3 regions of the Kribbella sp. NPDC023972 genome follow, and region 3 is predicted to be linked to each of the others. Evidence: riboswitches for the same ligand, from Rfam matches in the RefSeq annotation. Region 3 holds a riboswitch; each other region holds the start of a gene.
What was found. A riboswitch is a leader RNA that binds a small molecule or an ion and turns the genes downstream of it on or off. The one in region 3 is predicted to bind ZMP and ZTP.
Positions count from the first base shown of each region.

Region 1: another riboswitch for ZMP and ZTP. It lies ahead of AB0F43_RS24245 (glycine hydroxymethyltransferase); the one in region 3 lies ahead of AB0F43_RS37590 (5-aminoimidazole-4-carboxamide ribonucleotide transformylase).
Region 2: another riboswitch for ZMP and ZTP. It lies ahead of AB0F43_RS23625 (bifunctional 5,10-methylenetetrahydrofolate dehydrogenase/5,10-methenyltetrahydrofolate cyclohydrolase); the one in region 3 lies ahead of AB0F43_RS37590 (5-aminoimidazole-4-carboxamide ribonucleotide transformylase).

Region 1 is NZ_JBEZZH010000006.1:173,195-180,477, forward strand. Features, by position in the region: gene AB0F43_RS24225 (hypothetical protein) at 1-553, opposite strand, end outside; gene AB0F43_RS24230 (TetR family transcriptional regulator C-terminal domain-containing protein) at 619-1,212, shown strand; gene AB0F43_RS24235 (hypothetical protein) at 1,215-2,285, opposite strand; gene AB0F43_RS24240 (MarR family transcriptional regulator) at 2,282-2,752, opposite strand; gene AB0F43_RS24245 (glycine hydroxymethyltransferase) at 2,802-4,250, opposite strand; ZMP/ZTP riboswitch at 4,279-4,360, opposite strand; gene AB0F43_RS24250 (acyl-CoA dehydrogenase family protein) at 4,377-6,002, opposite strand; gene AB0F43_RS24255 (YhjD/YihY/BrkB family envelope integrity protein) at 6,021-7,262, shown strand.
Region 2 is NZ_JBEZZH010000006.1:43,032-50,314, reverse strand. Features, by position in the region: gene der (ribosome biogenesis GTPase Der) at 1-46, opposite strand, end outside; gene AB0F43_RS23645 (lysophospholipid acyltransferase family protein) at 39-767, opposite strand; gene cmk ((d)CMP kinase) at 910-1,605, opposite strand; gene AB0F43_RS23635 (prephenate dehydrogenase) at 1,678-2,742, opposite strand; gene aroH (chorismate mutase) at 2,869-3,237, opposite strand; gene AB0F43_RS23625 (bifunctional 5,10-methylenetetrahydrofolate dehydrogenase/5,10-methenyltetrahydrofolate cyclohydrolase) at 3,269-4,150, opposite strand; ZMP/ZTP riboswitch at 4,181-4,270, opposite strand; gene AB0F43_RS23620 (GNAT family protein) at 4,276-4,917, opposite strand; gene AB0F43_RS23615 (beta-N-acetylglucosaminidase domain-containing protein) at 4,954-7,283, opposite strand, start outside.
Region 3 is NZ_JBEZZH010000018.1:29,960-37,242, forward strand. Features, by position in the region: gene AB0F43_RS37570 (FAD-binding oxidoreductase) at 1-1,127, opposite strand, end outside; gene AB0F43_RS37575 (2-hydroxyacid dehydrogenase) at 1,251-2,180, shown strand; gene AB0F43_RS37580 (exo-alpha-sialidase) at 2,193-3,290, shown strand; gene AB0F43_RS37585 (MoaD/ThiS family protein) at 3,292-3,558, shown strand; gene AB0F43_RS37590 (5-aminoimidazole-4-carboxamide ribonucleotide transformylase) at 3,570-4,484, opposite strand; ZMP/ZTP riboswitch at 4,502-4,584, opposite strand; gene AB0F43_RS37595 (CHAP domain-containing protein) at 4,713-5,234, opposite strand; gene ilvD (dihydroxy-acid dehydratase) at 5,357-7,024, shown strand.

The DNA of each region.
Region 1 (7,283 bases), on a different contig from region 3:
GCCGGTCGCTGGACACGAGGTTCAGCTGCTCCGCCGAGTACTTGCGGCGAAAGTACGCCAACGGCATCACTGCGTAGACCACGACGTTGTAGCCCGCCCACGTCATCGCCTCGACCGGAGCGACGTGGTCATGAGTACCGAAGATCGAGCCGGCCAGGTGCAGCCCGAAGGGATGCCAGCCGAACAGCCGGGCGAGGAAGAACCCGACAACGAGGCCGAGTGCGCCATAGGCGAGCAGCAGCAGGGTTTCCCGACGCGTGGCCGCGAGGTCCGGGGCTCTGGCGGCGAGGTCGGGCCGGACGCGGTGCCTGGTCAGCAGGCAGGTGACGGCCATCAAGCCGAAGATCCCCAGCATCCCGATATTGGTGTTCACCACGTGGTCGACCGTGGAACCGGGCACGCCCGGCCAGCCGAACGGCAACGCCTCACCCGCGACGAGCAGGACAACGAAGTTGGCGGCAAGCCAGACGGCGGCGGTGATCCGGACACTTCGCTGGCGTGCCAGACGGCGAAGCGAGGTCAAGGCGCGCGGTGGGGCGGTCGTGGTCGGCATGGCGCTCCTTTTTAGTACAGCTGTACTAGCGGCGATAACGTAGCACACCTGTGCTATAAAAAGCCATGCCGAAGATCGTCGATCCCGCTGAACGACGTCAGCACCTCGCGGAGGCGGCCTGGCGGGTGATCCTTCGCGACGGGCTCGAGCACGCGTCGGTCCGCAACGTCGCACGCGAAGCCGGGTTGTCCAACGGCTCGTTGCGCCACATGTTCAAGACGCAGGCCGAACTACTGGTCTTCGCGATGAACCAGGTGATCGAGCGCATCGAGCGCCGTCTCGACTCTCTCGACCCGGCCGGCGACCCCCGCACGACCGCGGAGCGGTTCCTCGTCGAGCTACTGCCCATCGACGAGGAACGCCAGGAGGAGAACGCCGTCTGGCTGGCGTTCACCGCGCGCGCCCTGGTCGACCCGGAACTGCGCGAGTGCGCCGAGAGGAGCTACGACGCGCTGCGCGCCGGCTGCCGCCGCTGGGTGACCGAGATCGCCGGCGACCAGGTCGACGTCGAGTGGGAGGCCGACAGGCTCCACGCCGTGCTCGACGGCCTCGCCATCCACGCCGCGACCCGGCCGGAGGTCGCCACCGCCGACAGGCTTCAAGCAATACTGGCGATGCATCTCGACACCCTCGTCCCCCTCGAGAAGCGCCACCGCTGAGGTCAGACTCGTGAGCGTCCCGGTGGGGCCGGCGGATGGCCTGGTCGGGGCCCAGGTTGTTTCCCCACCTGGGGCTGATGACCTTGCGGGCGCGGCCGCGAAGCGTCGCCAGGTCGAGCTGCCCCTGATCCACGTCTGACGATCGGAGGCGGGAGGCTGCGGGCGACGGTATTCGCCAGGTCATTGGCGTTGGCCTGGATGCGGTCCGGTTCGGTTTCACCACGGGCGGTGGGGCCGCGGACTTCCGGGGGTTTGACGAAGTCGGCTACGGCGGCAACGACCTCTGGAGTGTGGACGTCCGGCGCCTTCGTGCCAGCCGGGTGACCGGTCCTGCCTGCGGTCACGACGTACTTCGCCTCTGCGGCGACGAACTTGACGACTTGCTGAGCACGCAGGACCCGGGCTTTGCGGAGAACGCGGAGCTCGTTCGCCATCGACGCCTTGGCCCGCCAGTTGACGTCGTGCAGGAGGCGGGCGAGACGGTAGGCCGGGTTGGTCTCGCCACCGGGAATGGAGCGCGATCCGCCGTGCGTGTAGAACTCGCTGTAGAGGGCCGGGAGATCCTTGAATTTCACCTCGCCGTTCCAGATCCGGTAGGCGTCGGTGGGGAGTTCGCCGTTGACCCAGGCCTTGTCCATCAAGGCGTGCGAGGCCAGGTTCAGCGGCCGGTGGCCGACGTAGTGGAACCGGGGCGCCTCGCCGCGACGGCGACGCTCGTACTCCTCGATGATCTGCGGCCACTCGTCGGCCGAGATCGTCCGCGCGAGCCGGGACGCGAACGACGTACGGGCGTGCAGCTCCCGGGCAGAGGTGACCGGGTCGTCGGTCCGGCCGGTCATTGTTTCGAGCTTCGGCATCATGAAGGTGCCGCCGCCGGGCCCCACCCGCTCCCAGTACGTGACTCTCATCGACGGCCGAGGCCCGCGGGACAGCCTGTTCAGCAGTTGCAGAGCCTTGATCGTGGCCTTGTAGATCGGGACCCGGCGCCGCATGATGCGGGTCTCCCACTCGATCCGCGCGTCGCTGGTCAGCCAGTCCGATCCGACCAGAGCCTTCGCGTGGCGCCGCCTCATCGCGGGTGGCTCACCTGCCAGGACTTGATCAGTTGTTCCAGGTCGTTGTGGATGAAGGCGAAGAAGTCGGCGGCCTCGGACAGGCGTCGGCCGACCGGGGTGTCCGCGCCGAACAGCTCGACGCCGGAGCGGCTGGTCGACTCCCACTCGGCGAGGGCGCTGTTGCGGCGCTCGAGAAGCGCGGCGAACACGTCGTCCCGGATCCGGTAGTGGTCCTTGCGCGAGCCCGGGATCCGCTCCCGCGAGATGAAGCCTACCTGCAGCAGTTGCCGGACGGCGCCGGACACCGCCGGCTGGCTGATCCGCAGTGACTCAGCCAGCTCGGCGGACGTCAGGGTGCCGGTCGGAGTGACCAGCATCCGCCCGATCACCCGGGCGGACATGGTCGGTACGCCGCTGTTCGCCAGCACCCCGGCGAACCGCTCGACGAACTGACTGGTCTCTTCCGGGGTCGGGTCAGACGGCATGAGCGCACCCTACCGGAACTATCACAACTTTCTGATAGTTCGCGTGTTGTCAGCTGAGCTCGAGCCCCGGGTACAGCGGGTGCTTGTCGAGCAGCTCGGCCGAGGCGGCCTTGGTCTTGTCCGCGACCCCGTCGGCCAGCACGTACTTCGCCTTCGACGGCGCACCCGCCGACGTCGTGGTCGGCGTGGTCGAGGACAGCACGTCCACGATCAGCTCGGCGACCCGGTCGAACTCGTCGGCCCCGAAACCACGCGTGGTCAGCGCCGGGGTGCCGATCCGGACACCCGAGGTGTACCAGGCGCCGTTCGGGTCCCGCGGTACGGCGTTCCGGTTGGTCACGATGCCCGAGTCGAGCAGCGCCGACTCGGCCTGCCGGCCGGTGATCCCGTACGACGACACGTCCAGCAGCACGAGGTGGTTCTCGGTGCCGTCGGTGACGAGCTTGACGCCGCGCTTCATCAGGCCGTCGGCCAGCGCGACCGCGTTGTCCGCGACCGCCTGCGCGTACTCCTGGAACGACGGCTGCCGGGCCTCGGCCAGCGCGACCGCCTTCGCGGCCATGGTCTGGCTGAGCGGGCCGCCGAGCACCATCGGGCAACCGCGGTCGACGGCGTCGGCGTACTCCGGCTGGCACAGCACCATGCCGCCACGCGGGCCGCGGAGCGACTTGTGCGTGGTGGTCGTGGTCACGTGCGCGTGCGGCACCGGGTCGAAGTCGCCGGTGAAGACCCGGCCCGCGACCAGGCCGGCGAAGTGGGCCATGTCCACCATCAGGGTCGCGCCGACCTCGTCGGCGATCTCCCGCATCTTGGCGAAGTCGATCTTGCGCGGGTACGCCGAGTAGCCCGCGATCAGGATCAGCGGCTTGAACTCACGAGCGGTCGCGGCGACCTTGTCGTAGTCGAGCAGCCCGGTCTCCGGGTCGGTGCCGTACGAGCTCTGGTGGAACATCTTGCCGGAGATGTTCGGCCGGAAACCGTGGGTCAGGTGACCGCCGGCGTCCAGCGACATGCCGAGCATCTTCTGGTCGCCGAGCGCCTTGCGGAGCTTGGTCCAGTCCTCGTCGGTCAGGTCGTTGACGTGCTTGGCGCCGGCCTCGGCCAGCGCCGGGGACTCGATCCGCTGGGCCAGGATCGCCCAGAAGGCGACCAGGTTCGCGTCGATCCCGGAGTGCGGCTGGACGTAGGCGTGCGGCGCGTTGAACAGGGCCTTCGCGTGGTCGGCCGCCGCCTGCTCGACCGTGTCGACGTTCTGGCAGCCGGCGTAGAAGCGGTGCCCGATGGTGCCTTCGGCGTACTTGTCGGACAGCCAGTTGCCCATCGTCAGCAAGGTGGCGGGGGAGGCGTAGTTCTCGCTCGCGATCAGCTTGAGCGACGAGCGCTGGTCGGCCAGCTCGGCCTTGATCGCGCCGGCGATGGTGGGTTCCACCGCGCCGATCACCTCGAGCGCGTTGCGGTACGCGGCCGATGCGGCGGCGGCATCGAAGGGTTGAGTCATCGTTGTCTCTCCTGCGGTTGCAGTGGGTCGAAGGCACCCAGGCGCACGGTGCCGACGGTCTTCGCTCCCCGGTGGTTCTCCACCTCAGCGCGCCAGTCGCGACGCGCTCACCCTATCGCGTCAGCGTCAGAGGCTGCGATCGGTGATCGACGCGAACGGCGTCGTACGTGGGAGGGTGCCGAAGACGCCGCCCCAGTCGTTCGCCAGACGCGACGCCACAAACGCATCGGCGACCTCAGGTGTCGAGTGCCGCACCAGCAGTGACGCCTGTAGGCACAAGGCCATCCGGGCGGCCAGCCGGCGAGCCCCCGCCTCGGCGCCGTCGAGATCAGCAAGCGCTTGCAGAACGTCGTTGACCGCGGCATCCAACCGCCCGTCCGCACCCCGCGTCGCGCCCACCTCGAGCAGCCAAGCCTCCAACGACTCCGGCCGCCGGAGCGCCCGCAGCACGTCGAGCGCGTTCACGGTGCCCGATCCTTCCCAGATCGAGTTCAGCGGCGACTCCCGGAACAGCAACGGCATCCCGGACTCCTCGACGAACCCGTTCCCGCCAAGACATTCCAGCGCCTCCGCCACCATGAACGGCGTCCGCTTGCACACCCAGAACTTCGCGAGCGGAAGCGCGATCCGCCGGAATGCCGCGGCCTGTTCGTCACCGCTGACCGAGGCATCGACCGCCGCCGCGAGGCGCATCGCCAGCGCCGTGGCGGCCTCGCTCTCCAGTGCGAGGTCTGCCAGCACGTTCTGCATGGCCGGCTTGTCGGCGAGCAGCCCGCCGAAGGCCGACCGGTGGCGGGTATGCCAGACGGCCTCCACCAGCGCCCGACGCTGCAGGGCAGCGGACCCGAGAACACAGTCGAGCCTGGTCGCGGCGACCATCTCGATGATCGTGCGCACACCGGCGCCTTCGTCGCCGAGCCGGTAGCCGACGGTGCCGTGGAACTCGACCTCGCTGGACGCGTTCGACCGGTTGCCGAGCTTGTCCTTCAGCCGCTGCAGCGCGAACGCGTTCCGGTTGCCATCGGCAAGCACCCGCGGTACGACGAAGCAGCTCAGCCCGTCCGGCGCCTGAGCCAGCACCAGGAAGACGTCGACCTGCGGCGCCGAGCAGAACCACTTGTGCCCGTTCAGCTGGTACTCGCCGTCGCTGCCGGTAGGCGTCGCGGTGGTGAGGTTCGCCCGGACGTCGGACCCGCCCTGCTTCTCGGTCATCCCCATCCCGGCCAGAGCGCCGTTCTTCTCACCCGCGGGCAGCCGGCGTACGTCGTACTGGGTGGAAGCCAGGTGCGGGATCCACTCCTTGGCGAGCTGCTCGTCGGCCTTGAGCGCGGGTACGGCGGCGTACGTCATCGAGATCGGGCAGCCGTGACCGGACTCGACCTGGGACCAGAGGTAGAAGCCGGCCGCGCGGGTCAGGTGCGGTGACGGCCGGTCGCTGGTCCACGGCGCCGCCTGGAGGCCGAAGCCGACGGCCTGCTCCATCAGCCAGTGCCACGACGAGTGGAACTCGACCTCGTCGATGCGGTGCCCGTAGCGGTCATGGGTGCGCAGAACGGGCGGGTTCTGGTTCGCCGGGAGTGCTTGGGACAGTGCCTCCTCGGACCCGGCCAGTTCGCCGATCCGGTGCAGACCGGGATCGTCCGCGAGATCGGCGTACGGACGCAGAGCGTCACCGAGGGCCGTGTCCCGAGTGAAGAAGTTCACCCCCCGCAGTGGGGGAGCCTGGTTCGTTACCGCGAAAGGGTCCGCCATGTCAGTACGGTAAGCGGTATGGCACGTTCTGGGGCAGGACCCACGGGTGGGAGCTCCCTCTCATTGGCATGGGTCCGCAAGATCCCCGCGACGACCTGGAAGCTGCTGACGCAGACCGTCGGGGTCTGCCTGCGCTACCGGGTCACCGGACTGGCGGCGGAGGGGGCGTTCTTCGCCATTCTCTCGCTGCCGCCGCTGATCTTCGGGCTGGCCGGCAGCCTCGGGTACATCGCGAGCCGGTACTTCGAGGTCGAGACGATCGACGACATCAAGCAGCAGATCGCCGCCCTCGCGGCCCAGGCGCTGACCGTCGACTCGGTCCAGAGCGTGATCGTGCCGACGCTGGACCAGGTCCTCAGCGGCGGCCGGCCGGATGTCATCTCGATCGGTTTCGTCCTCGCGCTGTGGTCCGGCAGCCGCGCGCTGAACGTCTTCGTCGACACCATCACGATCATGTACGGGATGGGCGGCAAGCGCGGCATCGTCCGGACCCGCGCGCTGTCCTTCTCGCTGTACTGCGCCGCCCTCGTGATCGGCGTGATCGTGCTCCCCCTGGTGCTGGCCGGACCCGACGCGGTGGCCGCGCTGCTTCCGCATCGGCTCGACTTCCTGAACCAGCTGTACTGGCCGGTGGTGACGATCCTGTCGGCGGGGTTCCTGAACACCCTCTACCACTTGTCGGTGCCGGTCCGGACGCCGTGGGTCTCCGATCTGCCGGGCTCGTTCCTGGCGTTGTCGATCTGGATCCTGGGCAGCTTCCTGCTGCGCTGGATCCTGCAGAGCACGGTCGGCGGTACGTCGATCTACGGCCCGCTGGCGGCGCCGATCGCGGTCCTGCTGTGGCTCTACATGACCGCGATCGCGGTGCTCATCGGTGCCGCGCTGAACGCGGTGGTGGACCGGTTGTGGCCGCACAAGTCGTGGGGCACGGAACCCGCTTCAGCGGGGGCGACCGAGGTGCACGCGCGCAAGGACGCGGAGGATGAGATCGAGCCAGTGATGAAGGCCGAGCCGGAGCCGCACCACGACCACCCGCTGACCCCGGTCGATCGGCCGGCTCCCGTCGTATCCCCGGAGGGCCCGGACAAGGAGGCACCGCGGGCCGAAGCCGACAGCCCGCAGAAGGAAGCGCCGCGGGCCGAAGCCGACAGCCCGCAGAAGGAGGCGCCGCGGGCCGACGCGAACGGACAGGTGGCCGAGCGCGAGCCGGAGCCGGTCGGAAAATCCGGTGCGCAAAGTGAATCCGACGACCTACGCTGACGGCATCAGCCGGTCCTTGAT
Region 2 (7,283 bases), on a different contig from region 3:
CGTGGGTGGGCTCGGCAAAGTCGTAGCCGGTGGGCAGGTCACTCATCAGGATCCTTCTTGTCTGGCTCGCCCGGGAGCGGGTGGCCGGTGGCTTCGACGGCCGCCCTGACATGGGCCCGCAGCACGTCGCCGATCTGGTCGGCAACCGCCCGTACGTCGGAATGCCTCCTCGGAAAGGGTACGCGGTCGATCCGGAACGGCTCGCCATAGACCACATCCACCCGGCTCCCGGCCGGTGGAAAACCCTCCACGTCTCCGTGCGGAAGGCGCGTTCCGAGCAGGGCCACCGGCAGGATCGGGGCGCCCGTGACCATGGCCAGGTAGGCCACCCCGGTGCGCACCTGGCGGAAGTCGCCCGGGCCGCGCGTCCCCTCCGGGTAGATGTTCAGCACCCGGCCGTCCCGCAACACCTTGATGGACTGCCGTACGGCGAGGACGTCGTACGACGACCGGTCGACCGGGATCTGCCCGAAGCGCCGCAGCAACCTGCCCTGCACACCACCGAAGGCCTCGATCTTGCCGAGCTGGTGCAGCATCCGCGGCGCGATCGCACCCAGCAGTGGACCGTCGAGCAGGCTCAGGTGGTTCGGGGTCATCAGCACCGGGCCGGTCCGCGGGAACAGATCCTGGTGGTGGACAGTCAGCCGGTAGCGGCGCTGGAAATACGTCCTGGCGATCCGGCGGGCCGGCAGTGCCAGCCGGTAGGGCAGTCGAGGCAGGTCGTCGGTGCGGGGCAGCTCCAGGTGCCCGGTCAGCTCTGCGGTCATGGGGCCTCCCGCCCTGGACTGAGGCCCCATGACCCGCCGCGCGGCAGCGCGGCCAAAAGCACAGCGACTGGAGCGACGAGGGAAGGGCGGGAGTCAAAGCCCCATGACCGAGCCGGCGCCGAAGGCCCGGCCGAAAGCACAGTCATGACTCCCGGTCGCCAGTGTCCACATCGGCGGCCTCGGCCTCCTTCGCGAGCCGGCTGATCACGTCGACGACCTCCTCCAGAGACAGATGTGTCGAGTCGATGGTGACCGCGCCGTCCGAGGCCACCAGGAACTGCGAGACGGTGGCGTCGTCGGCGTCGCGGCGGACGATCTGGTCCCGCAGCTGCTCGGCCGTCACCGCTCCGGCCGCCAGCTCGGCGCCCCGCCGGGCCAGCCGGGCCTCCTGGTCGGCGGTGAGATGCACCTTCAGCTCCGCGTCCGTCGCGACCACGGTGGCGATGTCGCGGCCCTCGACCACGATCCCGCCGGTCGGCTGGGCGTCGTCGATGATGGCGCGCTGGCGCCGGATCAGCTCCTTGCGGACGTCCAGGTTGGTGGCGATCTTGCTGACGCTCTCGCTGATCCGCGGCTCCCGGATCGCGGCCGTCACGTCGACGTCGTCGGCGATCACGAACTGCTTGCCGGGGTTGGTGCTGACCTCGAGCCGCAGCTCCCGGGCCCGCTCGGCCACCGCCGCCGTGTCGTCCAGGTCGAGGCCGTGCTCCAGCGCCGACCAGGTCACCGCGCGGTACGTCGCGCCGGTGTCGAGGTAGCGCAACCCCAGCCTGGTGGCGACGCCTCGGGCGGTGCTCGACTTACCGGAACCGCTCGGGCCGTCCACAGCGATGATCATGGCCCAGAGATTACCCGTGAGCGGGGACAATCCCCCGATCAGGACCGGCTGCCGGTGACTCGTGTACCGCGGTCAGCGGTGGACGACCCAGCCACGCTCGGTGAGGACCCGCACCAACTGGTCGACCGAACCGGGCTTGACGGCCAGCTCGACCTCACCGACCGGGCGGCCCGGGCTGTGGTCGATCCGCAGGTCTTCGACGTTGGCGCCGGACTCGGCGGCGTCCGCGAACAACCGGGCCAGCTGCCCCGGACGGTCGGGGATGGTGACCAGGACCGAGACCAGCTCGATATGCGGTGCGCCGTGCTTCCCCGGCACCCGGACCGCGCCCGAGACGCCCTGCCCGAGGATCGAGGTCAGCTCCTCGGCCGCCTCTTCTTTGCCCAGGGCAACAAGAACGCGATCGAGCTCGCCGCGGATCCGCTCCAGCAGGCCGGTCAGCGCGGCCGAGTTGGCGGACACGATCTGGGTCCACAGCCGCGGGTCGCCGGCCGCGATCCGGGTCACGTCACGGACGCCCTGCCCGGACAGCTGCAAGTGCGAATCCGGCGCGTCGGCCAGGGTCCCGGCCGCGAGCGCCGACATCAGGTGCGGCAGGTGCGACACCCGCGCGACCGCGAGGTCGTGGTCCTCGACCGACAGCTCGACCGTCCGCGCACCGGACGCCTCGGCCAGCCGCCGGACCAGCTCGACGGCCTCGGGCGCGCTGGTCTCATGCGGCGTGATCGCCCAGGTCGCCCCGTCGAACAAGTCCGCCCGCGCGGCGAGCGGTCCGTTGCGCTCGGACCCCGCCATCGGGTGACTGCCGACGTACCGGCTGAGATCAGTGGTCAACCGGGCCGCGTCCGCGAGCGGCTTCGACTTCACGCTCGCGGCGTCGGTGACGATCGCGTCGGTCTGCTCGAGCTGCTCCGCGACCACCTGACCGACGTGATCCGGCGGTACGGCGACCACCACGAGCTGAGGCTCGATCTGGACCAGCCGCGAGCCGGCCCCGATCCGCTCGGCCATCAGCGCGTTGTCCGGATCGGCGTCGACCAGCTCCACCACCACACCCAACCGGGCCAGCGCGAGGCCGATCGACGTACCGATCAGCCCGGCGCCGACGACCCGGACCGGCCCGCGAAGCTCGGTCACGGGGCCTCCCGGCCTGGACTGAGGAGCGGAGGGAGCGAAGCGACTGGAGTGACGAGGGAAGGGCGGGAGTCAAAGCCCCATGACCCGCCGCGCGGCAGCGCGGCAATGAGCACGGTCACCATGTCCTCACTGGGCGCCCGTCAGATCCGGGCGCAGCGCGACGGCACCGTGCAGGTAGACGTGCTGGATCTTCTCCCGCGACCGGGGCGACTCGGCGTGCACCATCATCCGGACCACCCGCGGCAGCGCGTGCGGGACGTCGATCTCCTGCATGCACATCAGCGGTACGTCGGTCAGCCCGATCTGCCGCCCGGCCACGGCGGGAAACTCCGAGCGCAGGTCGGGCGTGACGGTGAACAGGATGCTGATCAGGTCCTCGTGGTCCAGATCATTCGCCTCCAGGACCGCCTTCACCAGCTCGGCGGAGCGCTCGAGCAGGTGCTCGCGCTCGTCCACCTCCAGCTGGGTGGCACCCCGGATCGCCCGTACCGCCACGTGCCTGCCTCCTTAGTCGTCTACCTCAACCCTAGGGCAGAGCAGCCAGAGAGTGGACAGCCGTCTCGGACTGTGCGCCAGACGCCCTCTCGGCGGCGTCGACGGTCTGCTCCAGCAGCAGCGCGATCGTCATCGGCCCGACGCCGCCCGGGACCGGCGTGATCAGGCTCGCCACCTCGGCCGCCTCGTCGAAGTGGACGTCACCGACGTTGCCCTCGTTGTACCCGGCGTCGACCACCACCGCACCCGGCTTCAGCCAGTCACCCCGGACGAAGTTCGCCTTGCCGACGGCCGCCACCACGATGTCCGCGGTCCGGACGATCTCGGGCAGGTTGGTGGTCCGCGAGTGGGTGTAGGTGACGGTGGCGTTCGATGCCAGCAGCAACATCCCGGCCGGTTTGCCCAGGATCGGGCTGCGGCCGATGACGACCGCGTGCGCTCCGGCGAGCGGTACGTCGTACGCCTCGAGCAGCCGCAGGATGCCGCCCGGCGTACAGGACCGGAAGCCGGGCTCGCCGAACGCCATCGCGGCGAACGCGTGCATGGTCACCCCGTCGACGTCCTTGGCTGGGTCGATCGCCTCGAACGCGGCCCGCTCGTCGATGTGCGCGGGCACGGGATGCTGCAGCAGGATCCCGTGCACCTCCGGATCCTTGGACAGGCGGGTCAGTTCCGCGACGAGTTCCCCGGTCGTGGTCTCCGCAGGGAGGACCACGCTGCGTGACCCGATGCCGGCCTTCCTGCTCCGGTTCTGCTTCATCCGGACGTATGTCGCCGAGGCGGGGTCATCCCCGACCAGCACGGTCGCCAGGCACGGCTGGATGCCGGTCTTCTCTCGCAGGATCCGGGCACGTTCAGCCGCCTTCGTCACCAGCTCGGCGGCGAGGTCGGTTCCGATCATCAACTTGGCCATACGGCGCGCTCCTTCGGGCGTCGACAACAGGTCGGGTGCCCAGGCGCGCGGCTCAGCCGGATCCTCCGGCGGACCGTTCCCCGGTGGTTCTCCACCTCAACGCCAGTCGCGGTCCACCGGCCAGCCTACGCGACGAACCAGGAACGGCAGTCGTCCAGACCGACGACCTCGACCGGCGGGTGGGCGGCGGCCTGCCAGTGCTCACGGGTCAGGCGGAGCCGGTCGGAGATGACCGGCCGGCCGTACAGAACGTCGCGAGAGATCCCGTCCGGGCGGTAGCCGAGTTTGCGGGAAACGCCCTGGGACGCGGCATTGTCCTGGAACACCTCGGTCAACGCCGCCTCCGCGTCGAGCCCGTCGAAGGCGAGGTGCAGCAGAGCGAGGCGTGCCTCAGTCCCGAGACCTTGACCGTGGTAGGGCAGCCCGAGCCAGGACGTCGTCTTCACCTCGCGGAGGATGGCGAAATCCTGGGCTCGCAGGGTGACCATGCCGATGGGCGTCGTCCCCCGGAACACGCCGAGATCCAACGCCCAGTCCTGCGGAGTCCACTCGGCCAGAGTGCTCCAGTACCCCTGCAGCACGGTCCGGGCGCGTTCGGCGGGTGACGCGTCGGTCCACGGGGTCAGGAACGGCCGCTCCCCCGGCTCGTGGACACCGTTCGCGGCGACGTCGGCGAGCGCGGCGAGCTCCTCCTCGCCGGGCTGCCGGAGAACGAGCCGGTCGGTGGTCAGCCGGAGGCGGCGCAGCGGCCAGTGGTCGGTCAGCACCCGGCCATCCTGAGGTGCCCGCGGACCCCGGGCAACCTAATTGCCGGCCCGGCGCAGGATCACCTCGTGAACCTGTGGCGGTACGGCGCCAGCCGCCCAGCTCACCCGGATCGCCTCGACGGTGGTCGCGGGGAAGGTCACGGCGGTGTAGGCACCCTGGATCTGACCCGCTTGCCGCCAACCGGTCGCGGTCTTCAGTTCGAGCCGGCCCGGGGCGGTCGACCTGTCAGCCTGGAGGACGGTGAGTTGGTCGAGAGGTCGTGGCGTCGACAGGGTGATGACGAGAGCGTCCCCTTCGGTGGGCGCTGTCGCGGCGGTGTAGGTAGTGGTCACGTTGCGGTCGACTGCGTCGGACAACGCCGAGCCGTTCGCGGCGGCCGGCGTACCTGTTGCCGTCAGCACCAACTCGGAGCCGTCGGTGACCTGGATCGAGAACTCGCGGACCACCAGCCAGAACGACGGATTGTTGACAATCGCACGATAGCGGACGTAGCGGGCGGTGACGTCTGCGGTGAAACGCACCTCAGGGGTCGTCGCGCGGGTCAGCTCGGTCCACGTCTCACCGTCCGTGGAGTACTCCAGGGCGCCGGAGTGGATGTAGTCCTGCGGGCTGCCCGACTTGCCCATCAGTACGGCGATGTCGCCGATCGCACGCGGTGCGCCGAGATCGACGCGGATCTCGTCACCGGCCACCGGGGCACCGTTGCTCCAGTAGTACGTCGACTCGTCGCCGTCGATCATGCGGTCGGGGACGTTCTCGGCGTACGTGCGCTGTGAGCTGGACGCCGTACGGCCGGCCTCGATGCCCATCCACTGGTCGTGGACCCGGCCCGCCTCGGTGAGGAACGCGTCCGCAACGCCCTCGCCGATGCGCGGATACGTGTTGGAGTGCGGCAGGCGTGTGTCGCGGATCGCCTTGGCCTGAGCGACCAGCTGATCGATCCGTTGCCGGCTCGTCCAGGCGGCCGCACCGTTGCCCTCGGCCACTTCATCGAGGAGGCGGAGTGAACGCTGGAGTGCCTGACCCCACAGCACGGTCGCGTCCAGCCAAGCCTTTGCCTCGTCAGCGAACGCGGGGTCCTCCACACCACGCCGGAGCTGCGCGGGCGCCTTCTCGACAGCGGTGAAGTACGGCTTGATCGCCGCGATCGCCTCGTCGCGCTCCCCCGCCCGCCAGGTTGTCCAGAACGCTTCGGTCCGGGCGGCAAGGACCGGCGCGCTCTCGGGGTGCAGCGTCGAGTCGTAGGTGTTGAGGTCGGCGAAGACTTCCAGGGCCGCGATCGTCCGACGGTCTCCCCCGGCTCGTTCGGCGATCGCACGGTGCCAGGAGGCCTGCTCGTCGTACCGGGCCGGGTTCCAGCCGAGCTCGGCGAACGAGTACAGCGCGAGCTTGCTGACCGCGGCCTGGTTCATCGGGTTCGAGATCACGCCGGCGACGTGCTCAGCAATCCCGGGCTCGCGGCCGCTGTAGTCGGCCAGCGGGATGCGCCCGGCGAGGTAGTCGTTGACCGGATAGTTGTCCCAGATCAGGATGTCGTGCCCGAACACGGCCTTGGCCCGGGCCGCTTGTGCGGTCGTGATCGTGCGCGGGATGACCCCGATACCGGTCCAGTGCACGACCACCGCGCTGTCGAGCTGCTCCCGCAGGGCCTTCTTGTACGGCGTCTCGGACACGTTGTAGTACTCGGTCGGCACCATCTGCAGCGGGGCCAGATCAGGCTTCGACGCGACCCACTCGCGCTGGATCCGGTTGAGCAGCTCGCTCTGTGCCCGTCCGGCCGCGCCACCGCCGGTGCCGTACTTCTCCCGGTCCGCCGGACAGTGCCACGTGTTGTAGTTGATGTCGTCGAGGGGCACGTTGAACGCCCGCGCGCCCAGCGCGTAGAGCGCCTCGAACTTGGCGATCAGCGCCTGGTAGTCGCTGTCGGAGGTGTAGCAGATCGACAGGCCGGGTGAGAGCGCGAAGGTCAAGTCGACCTTGTTGCGCTGGGACCGCTCGATCAGCTCGCCGAGCTCGGCCAGCTTGTCGGCCGGGTACGGGTCACGCCACTGCTCGCGGTGGTACGGGTCGTCCTTCGGCGCGTACTCGTAGGTGTTCATCCGGTGCGCGCCGAGATAGTCGATGTGGTCGAGCCGGTCGGCATGCGACCACGGCGTACCGTAGAAGCCCTCGATCGAGCCGCGGTACCGCATCGTCGGCCAGTCGCGGATCTCGACTCCGTCCAGGTGGTTGCCCTGGACAAGCTGTGCGAACGTTCGCGCGGCGTAGTACGTCCCGTCGGTGTCGACGCCGTCGAGTACGACGTTCTTCCGGCCGGCGGCGAGCACATACCCCTCGGCCGGCAACCCCTTGGCGGGCTCGACGT
Region 3 (7,283 bases):
CCGGGAGCGATCGGCACGGTGCCCCAGAAGCCGACGTTGACGTACGTCGTCCCCGGCTCGAGGGGATACAGCGGCCAAGCGGCGGAGCCGCGCAGGCGCAGCGGGCACAGCCACACCGGGCGCATCCCCACCTCGGCGTCGAACCAGCGCAGGAACCCGGCCAGCCGGGTGACCGGGATCTCGACGTCCTGGATGACGCGTTCGCGATCCGGCTTGCCGCGGCGGCGGTTGATGCGCGCGGCCACCTGATACCTGTTCTCGAGGCCGACGAGCTTGTGGAACACGTCGCTGCGCCGCCAGCGCTTCGGCCACAGCCGTCGTACCAGCGGCTTCTGCGCGCCGAAGGCGGCCGAGCACCAGAACCAGTCGGTGTCCCACCGCCACAGGTAGTCGTGCGCGGTGAGGAAGTCCTTCGGGCGCTGCTGGATCGAGCGGTAGTAGATCTGCTGACCGGTGTAGTCGCTCGTCCGCACCGCTGCGTCGCTGTTGCGGCCCAGCGTCAGGTACGCCTCAGACGGGCTGAACGCGACCCCGTCGACGAAGTGCACCGGCTCGTCGTCGTACATGCCGGAGGCAATGATCTCCTCGATCACCGGGGCCAGCTGGTCGAGTCCGAGCTGGACGTGCCGGAGCGCGACGTACGGCGAGATGCGGTCGAGCTCGATCTTGAGCCGGGTCGCGTAGCCGAGCGTGCCGTAGGAGTTCGGGAAGGTCCGGAACAGTTCCGCGTGCTCGCCGTCCGGCCGGGCGGTGACGAGGTCGCCGGCGCCGGTGAGGATGTCCAGCTCGAGGACGGACTCGTGCGGCAGGCCGGCCCGGAACGACGAGGACTCGATGCCCAGCCCGGTCACCGCGCCGCCGAGGGTGATCGTCTTCAGCTGCGGCACGACCATCGGCGTCAGCCCGTGTGGGAGGGTCGCGGCGACCAGGTCCTCGTACGTGCACATGCCCTGGACGTCTGCCGTTCGCGCCTCCACGTCGACGCTGATCACCCCCGTCAGTCCCGACACGTCCAGGCCCGGCCGCTCGATCTCGGTCCGGGGCCGGAACAGGTTCGAACTCCGTTTCGCCAGCCGGACCGGCTCCCCGGGCGGGATGCGCTGGTACGACGAACGAAGCCGTCCCACGGCCTGATCGTGATCAACGGTCGCAGCCAGATCCGATGTCGAGGGCACCGATCCACTGTACGACGAATGAGCCTGTGGACGGCGGGATGAAAAGTGTCCGGTCCGGCGAGTAGGTTCTGGGGCATGGCTGACGTGAAGGCATGGTTGCCGTGGGAGGACGCGGAATCCACCCTCGGCGGGGTGCCCGCGGGATTCGACGTGGAGTGGTACGCCGGTGGTGACCGGCCGGCCTCGATCGACCAGGTGGAGTTCTACGTGCCGGCGTACATGGGCGGCTCCGAGGTGGTCGAGGTGGTCCGGGACATGCCTGCGCTCAAGGTGGTGCAGCTGCAGACGGCCGGCTTCGAGAACGTGCTGCCCCATCTGGCCGATGACGTGACCTTGTGCAACGCGCGGGGGGTCCACGACGCGTCGACGGCCGAGCTCGCGGTCGGCCTGATCCTGGCGTCGTACCGTCGCCTCCCGCGTGCCGTGCGCAACCAGGATCGGCACGTCTGGCCCGCGTCCTACGACGAGATGGACGACTCGCTCGCGGACCGGACCGTGCTGATCCTCGGGTACGGGTCGATCGGGGAGGCGCTGGAGCGGCGGCTGACCGGGTTCGAGTGCGAGATCATCCGGGTCGCGCGGCGGGAGCGGGAAGGCGTGCACCCGATCAGCGAGCTGCCGGAGCTGCTGCCGCTGGCCGACGTCGTCGTCCTGCTGACCCCGGCGACGGCCGAGACACGCGGCATGGTGGACGCCAAGTTCCTGGCCCAGCTGAAAGAGGGCGCGTTGCTGGTGAACGTCGCGCGCGGCGTCGTCGTGGACACCGACGCGTTGCTGGCCGAGCTGACCGGTGGGCGGATCCGGGCCGCGCTGGACGTGACCGAGCCCGAGCCGTTGCCCGCCGGACATCCGCTGTGGTCTGCTCCGAATGTGCTGATCAACCCGCACCGCGGGGGTGCCTCGACGGCGTTCGGGCCGCGGGTGGCCCGGCTGGTGCGGGCGCAGCTGGAGCGGTACGCCGCGGGCAAACCATTGATCAACGTGGTGGCGGGTCCACCGCGATGAAGGAGGACAACGATGTCCGAGGCCGTACTGCTGATCGGGACCAAGAAGGGGCTCTGGATCGGCCGGAGTGACGCTGGGCGCCGGAACTGGACGCTGGACGGTCCGGTGCCGCAGTTCGAGATGCAGGGCGTGTACGCGGTCGGCATCGACAGCCGCGGCGATCAGCCCCGCGTGTTCGTCGGTGGGACGAGCGAGCACTGGGGGCCGGCGGTCTTCCACAGCGACGACCTCGGCAAGACCTGGGACGAGCCACCGGAGGGCTCGATCGGGTTCCCGAAGGACTCCGAAACCTCGCTCGAGCGGGTCTGGCAGATCCAGCCGGGACCGCCCGGCCAGCCGGAGGTCGTGTACGCCGGGACGCAGCCGTCCGCGCTGTGGAAATCCACCGACGGGGGAGTGACGTTCGAGTTGGTCCGCGGGTTGTGGGACCACCCGCATCGCAAGGAGTGGGGCGCCGGGTTCGGCGGTCAGGCGGTCCACACCGTGCTGCCGCATCCGACCGATCCGGGCCGGGTCAGCGTCGCGATGTCGACCGGCGGCGTGTACCGGACCACCGACGGCGGTGAGTCGTGGTCGCCGGCGAACCGGGGGATCAAGGCGTACTTCTTCCCCGACCCCTACCCGGAGTTCGGCCAGTGTGTCCACAAGCTGGCCGCGCATCCCGCCGTACCGGACCGGATGTTCGCGCAGAACCACCACGGCGTCTACCGGTCGGACGACGCAGGCACGAGCTGGACGTCGATCGCGGACGGGCTGCCGTCGGACTTCGGGTTCCCGATCGCGGTGCATCCGAACGAGCCGGAGACGGTCTATGTCTTCCCGCTGATAGCGGACGGGAACCGGATCCCCACCGACGCGAAGTGCCGGGTCTTCCGGTCCCGCGACGCCGGGTCCACCTGGGAGGCGCTGACCGAGGGGCTGCCCGACGTACCGTCGTACGCGCCGGTGCTGCGGGATGCCATGTGCACCGACGCGGCCGACCCGGCCGGTGTCTACCTCGGCACGCGGGACGGGTGCGTCTACGCGAGTGCCGACGCGGGCGACACCTGGACCGAGGTCGCGCGGCACCTTCCGGACGTGTTGTCCGTACGCGCCGCGGTAGTCGGCTGACATGGCGGTCGGGGTCAAGCTGCCGACGGTGCTGAGACCGTTCGCGGGTGGTGCCGAGCGAGTCGAGGTCGACGGCACCACCGTCGGCGAGGTCGTCGCTGCCCTGGACCCAGTCCTCCGCCGGCGGCTCACCGACGAGCAAGGCGCCGTCCGCCGCCACGTCAACATCTACCTCGGCAACGACAACATCCGCGACCTCGACGGCCTCAGCACCCCGCTGAAGGACGGCGACGAGCTGATGATCCTGCCGAGCGTCGCAGGAGGCTGACGCCTGCTGGATCAGTGCCTGAACAGGCGGGTGCCGGTGTGGGACAGGGTGATGCCCAGGGAGGCGCAGGCGGCGGCCACGTCGGGGGAGCGGAGTGAGCCGCCGGGTTCGGCGAGGTAGCGGACGCCGTGGCGGTGGGCCTCGATGATGTTGTCGACGAAGGGGATCGCGCCGTCCGAGACCATCGCGACATCCGTGAGCGGGTCGGTCGAGCGGGCGGACCACCAGAGGTCGGCCTTCTCGCCGGCCAGGCGGGTGCAGTCGATCCGCGACTGCTGGCCGGCGCCGATTCCGATCGCCATCGCGTCCTTCAGCATCACCACGGTGTTGGACTGCGTGTACCGCGCGACGATCATGCCGAGCAGGAGATCGCGTGCGGCGGTCTCCGGCAGGTCCGGATCCAGCATCGAGCGAGTCAGCGGCAGGTGGTCCCGGTGCTGCGTCAATCGCAGTCCGTACACCTCGCGGACCTCCGCGTCGGCAGGCTCGAAGGTGGGATCCGCTTCGAGCACGAGGAAGTTGCCGCGCTTCTTGCCGGCCAGGACGCCGACGACGCCTTCGTCGTACCCGGGAGCGATGATCCCGTCGCAGACAAGGCGCCGGAGCCGGTCCGCGAGTTCAGCGTCGACCGGGTGCGACACGGCGACGAAATCGCCGTACGAGGACTTGGGATCGGCATCTCGGGCTCGCACATAAGCAGCGCTGACCGTGTCGGCCAAAGCGGCTCCCGCGGGGGAGACATGCTTGAACGACGCCGCCGCAGGTAGGCCGAAGGTGCTCGACGCCTCCCGGACCAGTTGCCACGCGGTGAGCGCGTCAAGAAGGTTGATGTACGACGGGGAGCCGCAGACCACCGTGAACGGCCATTGGCCGAGCGGCGTGACGGACGCGGATTGGTGTGGATTCATGCCGTAGCGCAACTGCATCGGACACCTCCGAAACTCGGAGGCGCCCAGGCGGACGACGCCTTGTCTGATGGGTCCGCTCCCCGGTGGTACTCCACCCTCGCCAGTCGCGGTTTCGGCGGCAGCCTATTGCACGAAGGCGCGGTGGTCGCCACCGCTGTGGCGAAACACATGGCTAACGCCAGGTGCCCGTCCAGTCGTAGAGCGGAGCGGTGGTCGCGTATTCCCGCAGGTAGCTGATCCGGCCGCCTAGGTGGCTGACACCCAGCCGTAGATGTTGCCGGGGCGGCCGGCGTCCTTGGCCTTCTTGGGGTTGAACGGCCCGTGCTTGCGGACCTTGTCGCCGGAGTTGCCTTCCACGGTGGTGATCTTGCCGTTGCCGACGGCAACCACAACGCCGGTGTGCACGCTGGTGCTGGTGTTCTGCGGCCCGGTGCCGTACAGGACGATGTCGCCCGGTTTCATCCCGGTGTTGCCGGAGTGCGCGCGGCCCTTGCGCTGACCCCAGTAGTAGATGTCACCGGTGAAGGCGTAGTTCGGGATGTTGATCCCGGCCTTGCGCCAGGTCCAGGTGGCGAAGTGGGCGCACCACGCGTTACAGGTGCCGTAAGGGTTGCAGTTGCTGCCGGGTGGGGTCTCGCCCTGACCGATCTCGCCGTTGGCGGCGTTGACGATCTTCGTCCGGGTGCCGGCGGCTTCAGCCGTGACCGGGACCGTGCCCAGCAGGGCAAGGACGACACCGGCCAGTACAAGTCGCAACGAGGGGCGCATCTGAGGTGCTCCATTCTGATGATGGGACAAATCCCCCAACGGTCCGCAATCGCAGTATGTAATTATCTAACATCACAAAGCAATGACGACGTTGTTAATTTACGACGGAATAGAGTGAGGCCATGGTCGATGTGAAGCCACGCAGCCGGACAGTGACCGATGGACTCGAGGCGACCGCGTCGCGCGGCATGCTCCGGGCGGTCGGGATGGGAGACGACGACTGGGCGAAGCCCCAGGTGGGGGTCGCCTCGAGCTGGAACGAGATCACCCCGTGCAACCTGTCCCTGGACCGGCTGGCCAAGGCGGTCAAGGAAGGCGTGCACGCCGCCGGCGGGTACCCGCTGGAGTTCGGCACGATCAGCGTGTCCGACGGCATCTCGATGGGCCATGTCGGCATGCATTACTCGCTCGTCAGCCGCGAGATCATCGCCGACTCGGTCGAGACCGTGATGGAGGCCGAGCGACTCGACGGCTCGGTGCTGCTGGCCGGCTGTGACAAGTCGCTGCCCGGCATGCTGATGGCCGCCGCCCGGCTCGACCTCGCCTCGGTCTTCCTGTACGCCGGCTCCATCATGCCGGGCCGGCTCGGCGACAAGGACGTCACGATCATCGACGCCTTCGAGGCCGTCGGCGCCTGCGTCCGGGGACTGATCACCAGGGAAGAGGTCGATGCGGTCGAGCGCGCGATCTGCCCCGGTGAAGGTGCCTGCGGCGGGATGTACACCGCCAACACGATGGCCGCCTCCGCCGAGGCGCTCGGGATGTCGCTGCCCGGGTCGGCCGCGCCGCCCGCGGTGGACCGGCGCCGCGACGGCTATGCCCGCAAGTCCGGCGAGGCGGTCGTCGGCCTGCTGGAGAAGGGGATCACGGCCCGCCAGATCCTCACCAAGGAGGCGTTCGAGAACGCCGTCGCCGTCGTGATGGCGCTCGGCGGCTCGACGAACGCCGTACTGCATCTGCTCGCGATCGCGCGGGAGGCCGAGGTCGACCTGACCCTGGACGACTTCAACCGGATCGGCGACCGGGTGCCGCACCTCGGCGACCTCAAGCCATTCGGCCGCTACGTGATGACGGACGTCGACCGCGTCGGCGGCATCCCGGTGGTGATGCGGGCGCTGCTCGACGCCGGCCTGCTGCACGGCGACTGCCTGACCGTGACCGGCAAGACGATGGCCGAGAACCTGGCCGCCATTGCGCCGCCGGACGTTGACGGCGTGATCATCCGCGCACTGGACAAGCCGATCCACGGCACCGGCGGCATCACCATCCTGCACGGCTCGCTTGCGCCGGAGGGCGCGGTGGTGAAGAGCGCCGGCTTCGACTCCGACGTGTTCGAGGGGACGGCGCGGGTGTTCGACGGGGAGCGCGGCGCGATGGACGCGGTCGCCTCGTTGGTGCCCGGCGATGTCGTGGTGATCCGCTACGAAGGTCCCAAGGGTGGTCCGGGCATGCGCGAGATGCTCGCCGTGACGGGCGCGATCAAGGGCGCCGGCCTCGGCAAGGACGTCCTGCTGCTCACCGACGGCCGCTTCTCCGGCGGTACGACGGGACTCTGTGTCGGCCACGTCGCCCCGGAGGCCGTGGACGGGGGGCCGATCGCGTTCGTCCGTGACGGCGACCGCATCACCCTGGACGTGAAGAACCGCACCCTCGACCTCCACGTCAGCCCCGAGGAGCTCCAGAGCCGCCGCCAGGGCTGGACGCCGAAGGCTCCGGACATCACCAAGGGCGTCCTGGGCAAGTACACCCGCCTGGTCCGCTCAGCCTCTGAGGGCGCTGTCTGCATCTAAGACAGCCATCTCACGGAATGGGACACGGGGGCAGCGAACTTGACCCGATCGCATTGTGTCGGCGAGTGTTGCCTACATGCGATCGATTCTCCTCGTACTTGTGCGGCGCGCCGACTGACGCGACCACAGAGTCGAGCGCGCCCCTTCAGCCAACCCGGCGGAAGGGGTTTTTTGTTGCCAATGCGACTATCTGCGACCCAGGTGTTCACCGGCAACGGCCACGAGCGAGGATGGATCGGTCGCGAAAAAGCCATAACGT